3 regions of the Gardnerella sp. DNF01141 genome follow, and region 1 is predicted to be linked to each of the others. Evidence: riboswitches for the same ligand, from Rfam matches in the RefSeq annotation. Region 1 holds a riboswitch; each other region holds the start of a gene.
What was found. A riboswitch is a leader RNA that binds a small molecule or an ion and turns the genes downstream of it on or off. The one in region 1 is predicted to bind thiamine pyrophosphate.
Positions count from the first base shown of each region.

Region 2: it holds a riboswitch for thiamine pyrophosphate, as region 1 does, so the genes downstream of both, HXT35_RS00370 (ABC transporter permease) here and thiC (phosphomethylpyrimidine synthase ThiC) in region 1, are expected to answer to the same signal.
Region 3: it holds a riboswitch for thiamine pyrophosphate, as region 1 does, so the genes downstream of both, thiM (hydroxyethylthiazole kinase) here and thiC (phosphomethylpyrimidine synthase ThiC) in region 1, are expected to answer to the same signal.

Region 1 covers NZ_CP058391.1:327,653-332,182, reverse strand. Annotated here, with positions in the region: gene thiC (phosphomethylpyrimidine synthase ThiC) at 73-2,733, opposite strand; TPP riboswitch at 2,731-2,834, opposite strand; gene HXT35_RS01250 (methionine ABC transporter permease) at 2,954-3,634, opposite strand; gene HXT35_RS01245 (methionine ABC transporter ATP-binding protein) at 3,636-4,436, opposite strand.
Region 2 covers NZ_CP058391.1:112,286-116,815, reverse strand. Annotated here, with positions in the region: gene HXT35_RS00385 (FtsB family cell division protein) at 1-399, opposite strand, end outside; gene HXT35_RS00380 (L-lactate dehydrogenase) at 567-1,481, opposite strand; gene eno (phosphopyruvate hydratase) at 1,677-2,972, opposite strand; TPP riboswitch at 3,121-3,236, shown strand; gene HXT35_RS00370 (ABC transporter permease) at 3,226-4,047, shown strand; gene HXT35_RS00365 (ABC transporter substrate-binding protein) at 4,104-4,530, shown strand, end outside.
Region 3 covers NZ_CP058391.1:670,275-674,804, forward strand. Annotated here, with positions in the region: gene HXT35_RS02480 (PD-(D/E)XK nuclease family protein) at 1-11, opposite strand, end outside; gene HXT35_RS02485 (hypothetical protein) at 57-884, opposite strand; TPP riboswitch at 1,297-1,406, shown strand; gene thiM (hydroxyethylthiazole kinase) at 1,540-3,006, shown strand; gene HXT35_RS02495 (PFL family protein) at 3,054-4,418, opposite strand; gene HXT35_RS02500 (ACT domain-containing protein) at 4,479-4,530, opposite strand, start outside.

The DNA of each region.
Region 1 (4,530 bases):
TTAAAAAGTAATTCGTGCGCTGTAAGCTCACATAAGCTTGCCTACAGCGCTTAAGTTCGCGCTTATTATCGCTTATTCTTTAACACTTTGGTAAAGCGACGAGCCAGATTCCTGGAACTTCTTGCTCATCTCTTTCATGCCGTCAGCAATAGCCTGGTTTCGAGCTTCTTCAACAAGCTGCTCCTGCTGTGCAGCTCCACCAAAGCGCTTACGAATATTTTGCGAAATAGCCATCGAGCAGAACTTTGGTCCGCACATCGAGCAGAAATGCGCCATTTTTGCTGGTTCTGCAGGAAGCGTATCGTCGTGGAAGGCGATTGCGGTATCTGGATCGTAGCTTAAGTTGAACTGATCCAACCAGCGGAACTCAAAACGAGCCTTACTAATAGCGTTGTCGCGATCCATAGCATGTGGATGATGCTTAGCAAGATCAGCCGCATGGCAAGCAATCTTGTACGCAATTACGCCCTGCTTCACGTCATCCTTGTTAGGCAATCCCAAATGTTCCTTAGGGGTTACGTAGCAAAGCATTGCCGTGCCGTAGCGCGCAATTTCTACGCCACCAATTGCTGAAGTAATGTGATCGTAGCCTGGGGCAGTGTCGGTAGTCAAAGGACCAAGCGTATAGAATGGAGCATTCTGGCAAATCGCCTTCTCCATTTCAATATTCATGCGCACAGTGTCGAATGGTACGTGGCCAGGGCCTTCAATCATCACTTGCACATCATGCTGCCAAGCAATCTTAGTAAGCTCGCCAAGTGTCATAAGTTCGGAAAGCTGAGCCGCATCGTTAGCGTCAGCCAAGCTACCTGGACGCAAACCGTCGCCCAAAGAGAATGCAACATCGTACTTTGCAAAAATCTCACACAATTCTTCAAAGTGCGTGTACAAGAAGCTTTCTTGATGATGCTGTAAGCACCATTCAGCCATAATCGAGCCGCCTCGAGAAACAATGCCGGTTACGCGGTTTGCAGTAAGCGGCACGTAGCGAAGAAGCACGCCAGCGTGAATAGTCATGTAGTCAACGCCCTGCTCGCACTGCTCAATAACAGTGTCGCGGAAAAGCTCCCAGCTTAGCTTAGAAGCGTCATCCTCAACCTTTTCCAAAGCCTGGTACATTGGCACAGTGCCGATCGGCACAGGGGAGTTGCGCAAAATCCATTCGCGCGTCGTGTGAATATCGTTACCGGTGGAAAGATCCATAACGGTATCCGCACCCCACTTCGTTGCCCACGTAAGCTTTTCAACTTCTTCGTCAATAGAAGAAGTTACGGCAGAATTGCCCATGTTTGCGTTGAGCTTAGTTAAGAAGCGTGAGCCAATAATCATAGGCTCTGCCTCAGGATGGTTAATATTGCAAGGAATTACAGCGCGTCCTGCTGCAAGTTCGGAGCGAACAAGCTCTACGTCGCAATTTTCGCGTGTTGCAACGTACTGCATTTCTGGGGTTATGATTCCGTGGCGAGCGTACCACATTTGCGTAATCGGATGATCCGCGCCCTTCATTGGCTTATGAGTGCGACCACGCCATTCTTTAGAAGCCTTACCGCGTTTAATTGCGCGCTTTCCGTCGTCTTGAAGATTACGCCTGCGACCCTCATATTCCACAACGTCACCACGGTCACGAATCCAGTCAAGGCGAAGCGGAGCCAAGCCTTCCTTAGGATCGCACTTTGGACCTTCAGTATTGTAATCCTTAAAAGGCGGATTAGGGCCAACGCCAGGAGTGTCCGAAAGCTTAATCTCAGTGTATGGAACTTCCAAATCGTAAGAACCGTACTCGTATTCAAAATGAACTGGAGTAGTTTTGCGAATATGAGCCTTGTCTCGCTGAGTGCATCCGCGTGATGCAATATCTACGCGCTGCTGCTTAGCTAACTTTGCTGCTTCTTTTGCTTCTTTAGCGTTAATAAAAGTTGGTTTCTTTTCTGCAGTTTCGTTAGATTCGGAGTTTGAAGCTTTTTCGTCAACAACTACGCGCTTAGCGTAGCCGTGCTTGCTTTCTTGGCGCACCGACTTCCAGCTTTCAACAAAATCATGCATTGTTGATTCTGGAGTTTGCGAAGCATAAATCGGTTCTGTAACGAAGAAGCCTGCAGCTTTTGTGCGAGCAATCATAGATACGTCTTCAAGCTGAGTTCTTCCGCCAACCAAAACTGGGAAATCGCTTGCGGAGCAAATCGTATTAATTTTTGCTTCGTCCAGCGTTGTGTGATTTGCTTCCAGTTCGTAAGAGGCAGTAGAGTTTTCTTGCCCCTCTTCTGGGTTTCGCATTGCTTTTACGCAAATGTAGTCAATGCAACCATCTGGAAGCTCGTTAATAACCTTAACTAAGCTTTCTGTTTCAACTGTTAAACCAATAACAGCATCCTCGCCAAGCAAAGCGCGCGCCTCTCTAGGTTCCATGTCGCTTTGAGCTAAGTGAACGCCGTCAACTTTAATGCTTTGATTTCTAGCCTGCCAAGCAACATCAACTCGCTCGTCAATAACAAAAGTTACTGAATCACACTTGTTATTGTCTTCAATAATTTGCGCAATATCTCGAGCAATAGTTGTGATTTCTTTTGCGCTTTCATCGTTTGCGTGCAAACGAATCAACGTTGCTCCTGCGCGCAAAGCATCATCAACAATATCGGTAAGCGGACGATTATTACAAGCTTTTGGGTCTGCAATAAAGCAGGCGGTGAGATTGAACTGATCACGCATTGAGGCGTATGGATAATTCGAGGTCATACTAAAATCGTTGCTCCCTACGTTGTATTAACTAAACAGGTTCGAAGGGTTAGGTTTTGCCTATCTCAGCCTTCTAAAAGAAAGCACCCCTGCAAATGTCGAATTATCAGCCATTTTACACGATTACATGCACTTTTTATTAAAGGCATGTTGCGAAGACTTTGTTTTTGTAAAGTTTTCACAACATGCCTTAGTTTTACAAAGTTATAGTTTGTAAGTTTTAGCGCTCGTGGTGATTTATAGTGCGTGAAATAAAATCTCCCAAGCTTTGCACAATCTGCACAAGAATAATGCAGAGCACCACGGCAACCGTCATAACATCGTACTGGTAGCGCTGGTAGCCGTAACGTATTGCAATATCTCCAAGTCCGCCAGCTCCAACTGTTCCAGCCATTGCACTAAAACCAAAAAGCGTTATGAATGTAAGAGCAGCGCCGCGAATAAGCGAAGGCAAAGCTTCCCAAAGCAGCACTTTGCACACAATTTGAAGTTTGCTTGCTCCAAAGCTTTGTGCAGCCTCAATTAAGCTTCCGTCAACTTCTGCCAAAGACTGTTCAACAATTCGCGCCACAAACGGAGCTGCTGTAATAACAAGCGGCACAATAGCGCCTGGAACTCCAAGAGATGTGCCAACAAGTAGGCGAGTGAACGGAATTAAAGCAACAAGAAGAATAATAAACGGCACTGAGCGCACAATATTAACAATCCAGCCAATAACAGCGCTTAAAGTTGCGTTTGGGCAAATGCCCTTTTTGTCCGAAATAATAAGCAGCACACCAATTGGAAGGCCAATTGCATAAGCTAAAAGTGTTGCAACAGAAGTCATTACTAAAGTATCTTGCACGCCTTCAATTAGTAAATCGCCATAGTTATCAATAAATTGTGTAGCAGTTTCTAGCATTTTACTTCACCTCGCCTGCAAGTGTGTAGTTTTCGGTAAAACTCTTCTTATTTCTATGATTTTCTACTTTGTCGTCTGCAATAAGCGTGCGCAAAATATCGCTTTGTGGATTTGCGAAAAGTTCTGCAGTATCTCCTAATTCCACAATATTTCCGCCGTCAATCATTGCCACACGGTCGCAAATATTTCTAGCAACTGCCAACGAGTGCGTAATAATAACGAGTGTTACGTTAAGCTCGCGGTTAATTCGGCGCAATAAGTCAAGTATTTGAGCTGTTGTAGTGGAGTCGAGTGCGCTTGTAGCTTCGTCGCAAAGCATAATCGAAGGATTATTTGCCAAGGCTCGAGCGATTGCTACGCGCTGCTGTTGCCCGCCGGAAAGCTGGCTAGGGTAGCGGTCTGCAAGATTTTGCAAGCCAACTAAGTCAAGCAAATAGTGTGCGCGCTCTTCACGTTCTTTTTTTGGAGTGTGATTTAGTTCAAGCGGAAAAGTTACGTTTCGCAATACTGTTCGCTGCTGGAAAAGACTAAAGTTTTGGAAAATCATTCCAATATTCGCGCGAACTTTAGCAAGCTCTTTATCTTTTACTTCGCTAATATCGTTGCCGTCAATTATAACTTTTCCGGAAGTTGGTCTTTCAAGCAGATTCATGCAGCGCACTAATGAAGATTTACCGGCACCAGAAGAGCCAAGTATTCCGAATACTTCGCCAGATTCAATGGTGAGATTAATATCGTGCAATGCTTCATGCGCTTCGCTACCTTTTCCGTAGCTTTTATGAAGATGTTCAATCTGAATCATGCTTATTCCCTAACAGCTTATTATTCTTAGGATACTTTAGGTAAGTTCAATACTTAACTAAAATATCTACACTACGTATATTACAAACTAAAAA
Region 2 (4,530 bases), 220 kb from region 1:
ACGATTCTTAGTTTCGCTATTCTCCTGCGCAAACGCATTAGGCAATGTGCCTGTTACAGCTTCAGGATGCTCCACTCTAACTGCCTGTTCCCCTGGAAAAACAAAACCAAGACGATCTCGAGCCTGAGCTGCAATATACGCTTTATCTTTCCAGCGTTCAATATTATTGTCGAGTGTACGTTTTTGCTCTTTTAACGTACTTTCTTCGCGCTGCAATGCGTGAAGTTCAGCCAAACTTAGAGCATAATTTCTAACTGTAGAAATGCACTCAATTGAACCAACTGTAACTATAAAAACCATGAGTAGAAAAACAAGCGGTCCTGAAAATAGTCGACGCTGCTGCATCGGTGACTGTGTTTCTTCACCTGCTGCTTTCGTACGGCGCTTCCTCATAACCATACATTCTAAATTACTTGATGTATTCGACGTGAAAAACACAATAGTAATGGTCAGTTACTAAACAGCAACTGACCATTACTACCTAATTATTTCGTTAGATTACTTTTATAATATTTCGATATATTACATCGCTATATTACTTTTAGATTATTTTAGATTATTTTAGATTATTTTGCTTGAGCTTTACTTAAGATCGTATCTGCAGAATGCTGCAACTTTTGCAATTCTTCTTCAGTTAGATCAAGCTTGCACTGCTTTACAATACCTTCGCGACCCACGATTGCTGGGTAAGAAAGATAAGAATGGTATTCCTCGCGATAGTTCGAAACAGGCATCTGCTCTTTAGAATCCGAAAGAACAGCATGAACTAGACGAACTGCAGCAGCAGCAATACCGTAATTCGTGTACTTCTTGCCATAGAACACCGTAAAGCCGCCTTGGCGAGTTTCCTCATCAACAGCGTTCAAATCAATATTCTTTTCTTTTGCGAGCTCAGCAATTGGCTGTTCAAGAACCTTAACTGTTGACCATGCAACAAACTGCGAATCGCCATGCTCACCCAAGCTATAGCCCTTCACTGCTTTTGGATGCACTCCGAAGAATTTACCAACAGCACGATGAAGTCTTGCAGAATCAAGCAAAGTTCCAGTGCCAATAACTTTTTCATAAGGAAGACCAGTTGTTTCTTTATAAAGCTGGCAAATAGCGTCGCAAGGATTCGTAATATCAACTAAAACACCATGGAAGCCAGAAGCTTTAATCTTTGCGCCAACTTCTTCAACTTGAACACGATTATGTTTAAGTTCTGCGAAACGATCAGGATTTGGAACGTCTAAAAGTCTAATATTACCCATAGCACTTACGATAACTTCAACATCTTTCAAAGCATCGTAATCATTGACAGTAATGTTTACATTAAAAGGCAAATTATCCATTGAATCCTCAAAATCCAATGCATCAGCCTTAACCTTAGCTTCATTCTTGTCATACAGGTATAACTCGTCGGCGTAACCACCAACAACAAGCTGGTGAGCAACAGCTGCACCAACATTTCCCATACCGATAACTGCTACTTTTCGCATAATGAAACATCTCCTTCTGTTTCGAGTTTCTCACAAAAATATCACCATTATGCTGAGAATGAAAGTAAATTCAAAAAAATTTTTTGCGTGTCTTGATTTTTTCAAAAATATTTACAAAAAACGGCCAGCCGAAAACACGACTGACCGTTTAAACTTAAAGACTTAAGAAGATTTAAGTTACTTAAAAGTAGAAAGTTACTTCATATACTTCTTGCAAGCCTTAAATGCACTGTAACCAGCGTACTGAGCGGTAGAACCAAGCTCTTCCTCAATCTCAAGCAAGCGGTTGTACTTAGCAATACGCTCGCCACGAGCAGGAGCACCAGTCTTAATCTGGCCGGTGTTCTTAGCAACGGCAAGATCAGAAATTGTGGTGTCTGGGGTTTCACCAGAACGGTGAGAAACCATAGAGGTGAAGCCATTCTTGGTTGCAAGTTCAATAGCGTCGAGGGTTTCGGTGACGGAACCAATCTGGTTCAACTTCACGAGCAAGGAGTTAGCTGCACCAAGCTCAATACCCTTAGCCAAACGCTTTGGATTGGTGACGAGCAAATCATCGCCAACGAACTGCAAACGATCACCAAGACGCTTGGTGATTTCTGCCCAATCATCCCAGCCTTCTTCCTGGAATGGATCTTCAATGGAAACGATTGGATACTCGTTGATGAGCTTCTCGTAGTAATCAAGCATGTAAGCAGATTCGCGCTCTTCGCCATCGAAACGATACTTACCAGTTTCCTTGTTGTAGAACTCAGAAGAAGCAACGTCAAGAGAAATACCAATCTGCTTGCCTGGCTCGTAGCCTGCGGCTGCGATTGCATCCATGATGTACTTCAAGGAATCCTCATTGGACTTCATCTTTGGAGCGAAGCCACCTTCGTCGCCAAGACCAGTAGCCAAGCCTTCCTTCTTCAAAACGTTCTTCAAGGTGTGATAAACCTCAACACCAGCGCGCAAAGCATCGCTATAGGTTGCGAAACCGTAAGGGGAAATCATGTATTCCTGAATATCGGTTGCAAAATCAGCGTGAGCACCACCGTTCATGATGTTCATGTTTGGAACTGGAAGAATGTGACCATTGGTACCGCCGATGTAGCGGTACAACGGAAGCTGAGCAGACTCAGCAGCAGCGTAGAGAGCAGCGAGGGAAACGCCGAGAATTGCGTTAGCACCAAGCTTGCCCTTGTTTGGCGTTCCGTCAAGCTCAATCATTGTTTCATCAAGAGCGCGCTGATCGGTGGCATCCATGCCAATAACCTTAGGAGCGATTACTTCGTTGACAGCCTTAACAGCTTCCAACGTACCCTTGCCCTGATAACGGGACTTGTCGCCATCGCGACGCTCCCAAGCTTCTGCTTCACCAGTAGAAGCACCAGAAGGCACTAAACCAACACCCTGAGCGCCATCTTCGGTCTCCAAATAAACCTGAACAGTAGGATTTCCACGAGAATCCAAAATTTCGCGTGCATATACGCTTTCAATAGCTGCCACAACTACTCCTTTATACCTATGGGTTGTGATGACTCTTTTAAGACTAGTGCGTTTTATGGACGTTACATTGTATTTGCAAGTGTTTATGCCGAGAACGTTCACGTGTCGCGAATTTGTGCGTTTTGTCCATGCCCGTGCGCCATAATAGCGAACTGACACGGGGTGCAACTTGCGCATTCATATGATTTTGCGGATATTGCTGAGAATATACCCGTCGAACCTGATATAGCTAGTACTATCGAAGGGATGTCGGATGAATATCCACTTTCGCGAGCGAAAAACTGAGTGTATTGCAAACAGGAAGCAAGCGAATAAAAAAGCAAATAAGCCATTAAAATCTTTTATCGCTTGGATTTCTACAATAGTTATAGTTTTTTGCTGGTTTATTATTACACTCGGTCCTGTTGAAAACCGCGCTTTGCCTTCACCTTTCGAAGTTATTAAAGCTTTTGTAGATTTACACAATGAGGGAATACTGTGGCCGTCTCTTGCAATAAGCGTTTTTAGGGTTGTTGCAGGTCTTCTTTTGGGTATTGCGTTTGCACTTCCTGCCGGAATTCTTTCTGGAGGAAGCGCAATAGGCGAAACAATAATAAACAAGCCTAGCCACATGATACGTTCAATACCGTTCCCTGCTCTAGCTCCTCTTCTTATTATTTTTCTTGGCGTTGATGAGCTTATGAAGATTATGCTTATTGCAGTGGGCGTTTTTGGCCCTATGTATGTAAATATTCGCGATGGTGTTCGTAATATTGATCCTCGCCTTATTGAACTAGCTAAGGCTTATCATATTAAAAAATCTACTATTTTCACCACTATTTTTATGCGCGGAACTCTTGCTAATTTTATGACTGGATTGCGTTTTTCTATTTCCGTCGCATGGGTTGCTTTAGTTACTTGCGAAACAGTTAATTCTTCTATTGGAATCGGCTATATTCTTTCGAGAGCGCAACAATTCTTTAGGCCGGATCAGATGATGGCTTGCATAATTATGTACGCAATTGCAGGTCTTGGATCCGAAATTACGGCAAATATTTTCGAATACTTATTCATGCCAGAACGAAGAATTTCCTAAAAATAAACACAATAAACAAGAAACACAAGATAATAAACACAAAAAAGGAGCCAACTATGGTTAATTTCAAATTAAAAAGCGCAAGCAAGCGTGCTATTTGCGCATTGTGTGCTCTTTGCACAGCAGTTGCACTAGCTTCATGCGGAAGCGCTCAGAAATCTTCAAGCAACGCGTCTTCTACAAAAGAAGATACTGGCACTATGCGTGTTGCTTATCTTTCTACAGCAAACTATTTAACTACATTGAAGAACGAAAAGTTCTTGCAGGAAGAGTTTGGAAAGTCTAAAGTCACTTACACTGGTCCTTACACTCCAGTTGATGGACTTACTGCAGTAATGAGCGGTAGCGCAGACGCAACAACTACAGGAACTGGCCGTTTTATTGATCTTATTGCCGAAGGTCAGCCTTGGGTTGCTTTTGCACTCGAATACTATAATGGTGATTCTCAGGGAATTGTAGCATCTGCAAAAAGCGGCGTAAAAA
Region 3 (4,530 bases), 340 kb from region 1:
TCCTCACACATACGCTCAATTCTACCAATTGGGCAATAGTGGTGCGCAAGTTTTAACTAATTTTGCAAAACAGCTCGAGCGCGCGCATCTTTCAACGCAAGAAATACGCGACCTACACCAATAAAAATAAGCGTAAACACAATAAGCAAATAAGCAACTCCAACACCTAAAGTAGTGGCGTTAAAAGTCTGAGGAGCAAAACCAAACCAGCCTGCAGGAGCACCATAATTAAGGAAATTGTAAGGCGCACGCATTGCGTGAACGCCCCAACGCACACCCGCAAACTCACTAAGAATTGCAGCATAAGCAACATAAGACAAAGGCGGAATCGTAGCAAAATAAATGTGTGCACTGGTTGAACGGAAACGATAGTCAAAAAGTATAAAATCTACGATTGCAAGAAGCGGCGCAATTGCGTGGACACAAAGACTGCTGCAACCGTTGCTCATATACGCACCAACAAAACCTAGCTTATTCGTAGGAGCTAAGAAGCAAAGATAAAGCGTAAATGTGACCGCAATGGCGATTGTCATCATGAATTTAAAAACGTACCAAGCATTGGATTTTGAATCAAACCAAACCGCTAATGACGCTTGAGAATCGGAAGAAGTGTCATATTCTGCAGAATTAGTAGCGCAACTGCGAGCGCGCATAAAAGCTGTAGTATCTAGCACAAGAGAGCCAGCCAAAGCTACACAAATCATAAGATTAGAAAGATTTGTAAAGTAAGTAAAAGTCATAAGACCTTGCAACGAAGCTGCCATTCCGTAAACGGACGCGATTATTGCGATTGCTCGAATTGCTGTGCGCGTGGCGTATTCACGCACATCGAGAGGATTTGCAGCGGCTGTGGTTTGCTGCTCTAGAATGGAATTGTTTGCCATGTTAACTCGCTTTCGTAACGTATGTCGATTAGGTAATGCTTATAAACTACTTACTTACCATATTTATGTTTACACTACCGGAAGGCGAAAATCTGTAGAAAAAGTTGCAAAAATACGGCGCGATTTTTGTAGATACGTGCAATCACTACGCGAACGCAGCGCGACGACTGCGCCAATAACAAAAAACGCGTCTATCCGTTACTAATGCAGCGCGCCAACTGCACCAGTAACGAAAAAACGACGTTATACGTTACTAACGCAGCGCGCCAACTGCAGGAGTAACGAAAAAACGACGTTATACGTTACTAATGCAGAACGCCAACTGCAGGAGTAACGAAAAAACGGTATTGAGCATTACTAATGCAGAACGCCAACTGCGACGTCACTAAGTAGTATGCGAACGATATAGTCGAACTATGGTTCGGAGTGCGCAATCGCCGCAAAATCGCGGGCGGCGCTGAGATTACATCCGTAGGACCTGATCTAGATAGTGCTAGCGAAGGGAAACATTATGACAATAAATAACACTGCAGAAGCAAACAACAGCTCGCAATCAAACTGCGCAAACGAAACAAAAAACTGCGCATCTACTACTAATCCAGCTGCAACATCTGCAAAAGTAGACACACTATTTTCCGTGCGTGCGCGACGCCGAATGTTCCTTAACGACGTTCGCCAATGCATCGAACGCGTACGCGCACAGCAGCCTCTTACACACTGCATAACGAACGTAATCGTACAAGACATAACCGCAAACGCACTGCTTGCCGCAGGCGCCTCGCCAATTATGGTCACAGATCCGGAAGAAGCTCACGCACTCGCACAAATCGCCTCCGGCGTGCTAATAAACGTAGGCACGTTCCATCAGCCAGAAACTTCCGAGTACATGCGCGCAGCTGTTGAAGGATGCGAAAAAGCCGATACCCCATGGGTGCTTGATCCGGTTGGCATTGGCGTGCCAGCACTTGCTCCACGCACGCGCTTTATTCACGAAATTATCAAGCACCACCCTACTGTAATTCGCGCAAACGCTTCCGAAATCATGGCACTTGCAGGCAAAGAAAGTAACGGAAAAGGCGTAGATTCTCACGATAACGTAAACGATGCGCTTCAAGCCGCTCGCGAGATAGCTAAAAAATACGGATCAGTAGTGGCTATTTCCGGCGAAAAAGATGCGATTTACGGCCACGGATGTTTAGCCCGCGTAACAGGCGGTAACAAAGCTATGACCAAAGTTGTTGGCACGGGGTGCGCTTTAGGAGCGCTTGTTGCAGCGTACGTTGGTGCAAATCCGGAACGTCCGCTCGCAGCAACTGTTGCAGCGCACGTGCATGCAGCAGCTGCTGGAACTTGGGCAGCTCGCCAAACCACAGCTCCCGGAACTTTCCGCACGCTGTGGATGGACGCGCTTTCCACTCTTAGCGTAAACGACATGTTTAGTTTGACAAATATTGAGTTCACTGTTGAGCCTGTGGATTGGACACTGTATTTGGTAACGGATCCACGCATGGGAAATCGTCCGGAAGAAGAAGTGGCTGTGGAGTCGGTTGAAGGCGGAGTTACAGTTGTGCAATTGCGCGATAAATATTCCGACGATGATGAGATTTCAGCAAAGGCGAAAAAGTTGCGTCATGCGCTTATTGATTCCGGTCACGGAGACGTGCCTGTTTTTATTGATGATCATGTTGATTGCGCGGCTCATCTTGGTTTCAACTTGCACGTTGGGCAAAAAGATACTCCGTTCGTTGAGGCGCGAAAGTCGATGCCGGCTGAGTGGATGGTTGGTCTTTCTTGCGCTAGACCGGATTTGATGGAGAAAGCTTACCTAGAGTGCAAAGAAAACGACGTTCCACTGCCAGATGTGATTGGAATTGGTGCCGCTTTTGAAACACATACGAAAGCTCATGACGTGCCTCCACTGGGAGTTGATGGAGTGAACGAAGTTGCGAAAGTTGCGCACTCTATGGGCGTAAAAACATTAGCAATTGGCGGAATACACGAGAACACAGTGTTCCCTATTCGCGGTCTTGAGCTTGACGGAGTTTGCACTGTATCGGCGCTTATGTGCGCTGAGGATGCTGGAAAAGTAGCGCGCGAGCTTAAAAGCGTGATTACTAAATAATTACTTAGTTATTACTTAGTGATTACTCAGTGACTACTGAGTAATCACTAATTCTTAAAGCTGTGCACTGGAGCCGGAATACGCCCGCCTCGCGTTACGAAAGCTTCGCAACTGGTCTGATTCACCGGAATAATAGGCGCATACCCCATTAAACCGCCGAAGTTCGCCATCTCGCCCACGCCCTTACCAACTACCGGAATAATGCGCACTGCAGTAGTTTTCTGATTAATCATTCCGATTGCGGATTCGTCAGCAATCATTCCAGAAATAGTAGCTGCGGACGTTTCTCCCGGAATAGCAATCATGTCAAGACCAACCGAGCACACGCAAGTCATTGCCTCAAGCTTTTCAATAGTCAAGCAGCCAGACTTTGCAGCAGCAATCATATTCGCATCTTCTGAAACAGGTATAAACGCTCCAGAAAGACCACCAACGTAGCTGCTGGCCATAATTCCGCCCTTCTTCACCTGATCGTTCAGCATTGCAAGCGCAGCAGTTGTGCCAGGAGCCCCAACCTGATCCAAACCAATCTTTTCAAGCACTTCACCAACTGAATCTCCAACTGCAGGCGTTGGTGCAAGCGACAAATCAATAATTCCAAACGGCACTCCAAGCCTACGAGAAGCCTCTTGTGCAACCAATTGCCCCACTCGCGTAATCTTAAAGGCAGTACGCTTAATCGTTTCGCACAAGAAAGCAAAGTCTTTTCCTCTAGCAGCATCGAGTGCACTAGAAACAACGCCAGGGCCAGACACACCAACGTTAATCACAGCATCACCTTCAGTAACACCGTGGAAGCCTCCTGCCATAAACGGATTATCGTCAGGAGCGTTGCAAAAAGCCACAAATTTAACACATCCGTAAGAATCTTTGTTAGCAGTCGCCTCGGCAATCTTTTTAATCGTGCGACCAAGCAACTCTACGCAATCCATGTCGATTCCAGTGCGCGTTGAGCCAACATTCACAGACGAGCACACAATTTCCGTCTCGCTTAAGGCTTGCGGAAGAGACTCAATAAGCATGCGGTCAGCTGCGGTCATCGACTTAGCAGGAAGAGCGGAATATCCGCCGATTAAATCAACTCCAACTGCGTGCGCTGCCCTGTCTAGCGCGTGCGCAATTTGCACAAAATCTTCAGGCTTTTTGCAAGACGACGCTCCAACAAGCGAAATCGGAGTTACGGTAATTCTCTTATTTACGATTGGAATGCCGTAATCGTGCGAAATATCGTTGCCAGTTTTTACGAGATTTTTTGCAAGACGCGTGATTTTTTCTTCAACATTGCGGCACACATCTTGCAAATTTTCGCAAGCGCAATCAAGCAGGTTAATTCCCATTGTGATTGTACGAACATCGAGCTGTTCTTGCTCAATCATCGAATTAGTTTCGCTTACTTCCATCAGGTTGAGCATGGCGTACTTCCTTACATTTACTTAGATTGCTACGATATTGCTACGAGTTTGCTACGAATTTTAGATTCTGTGCATTGCGGTGAAAATATTGCTACGCTGGCAGCGAATACGC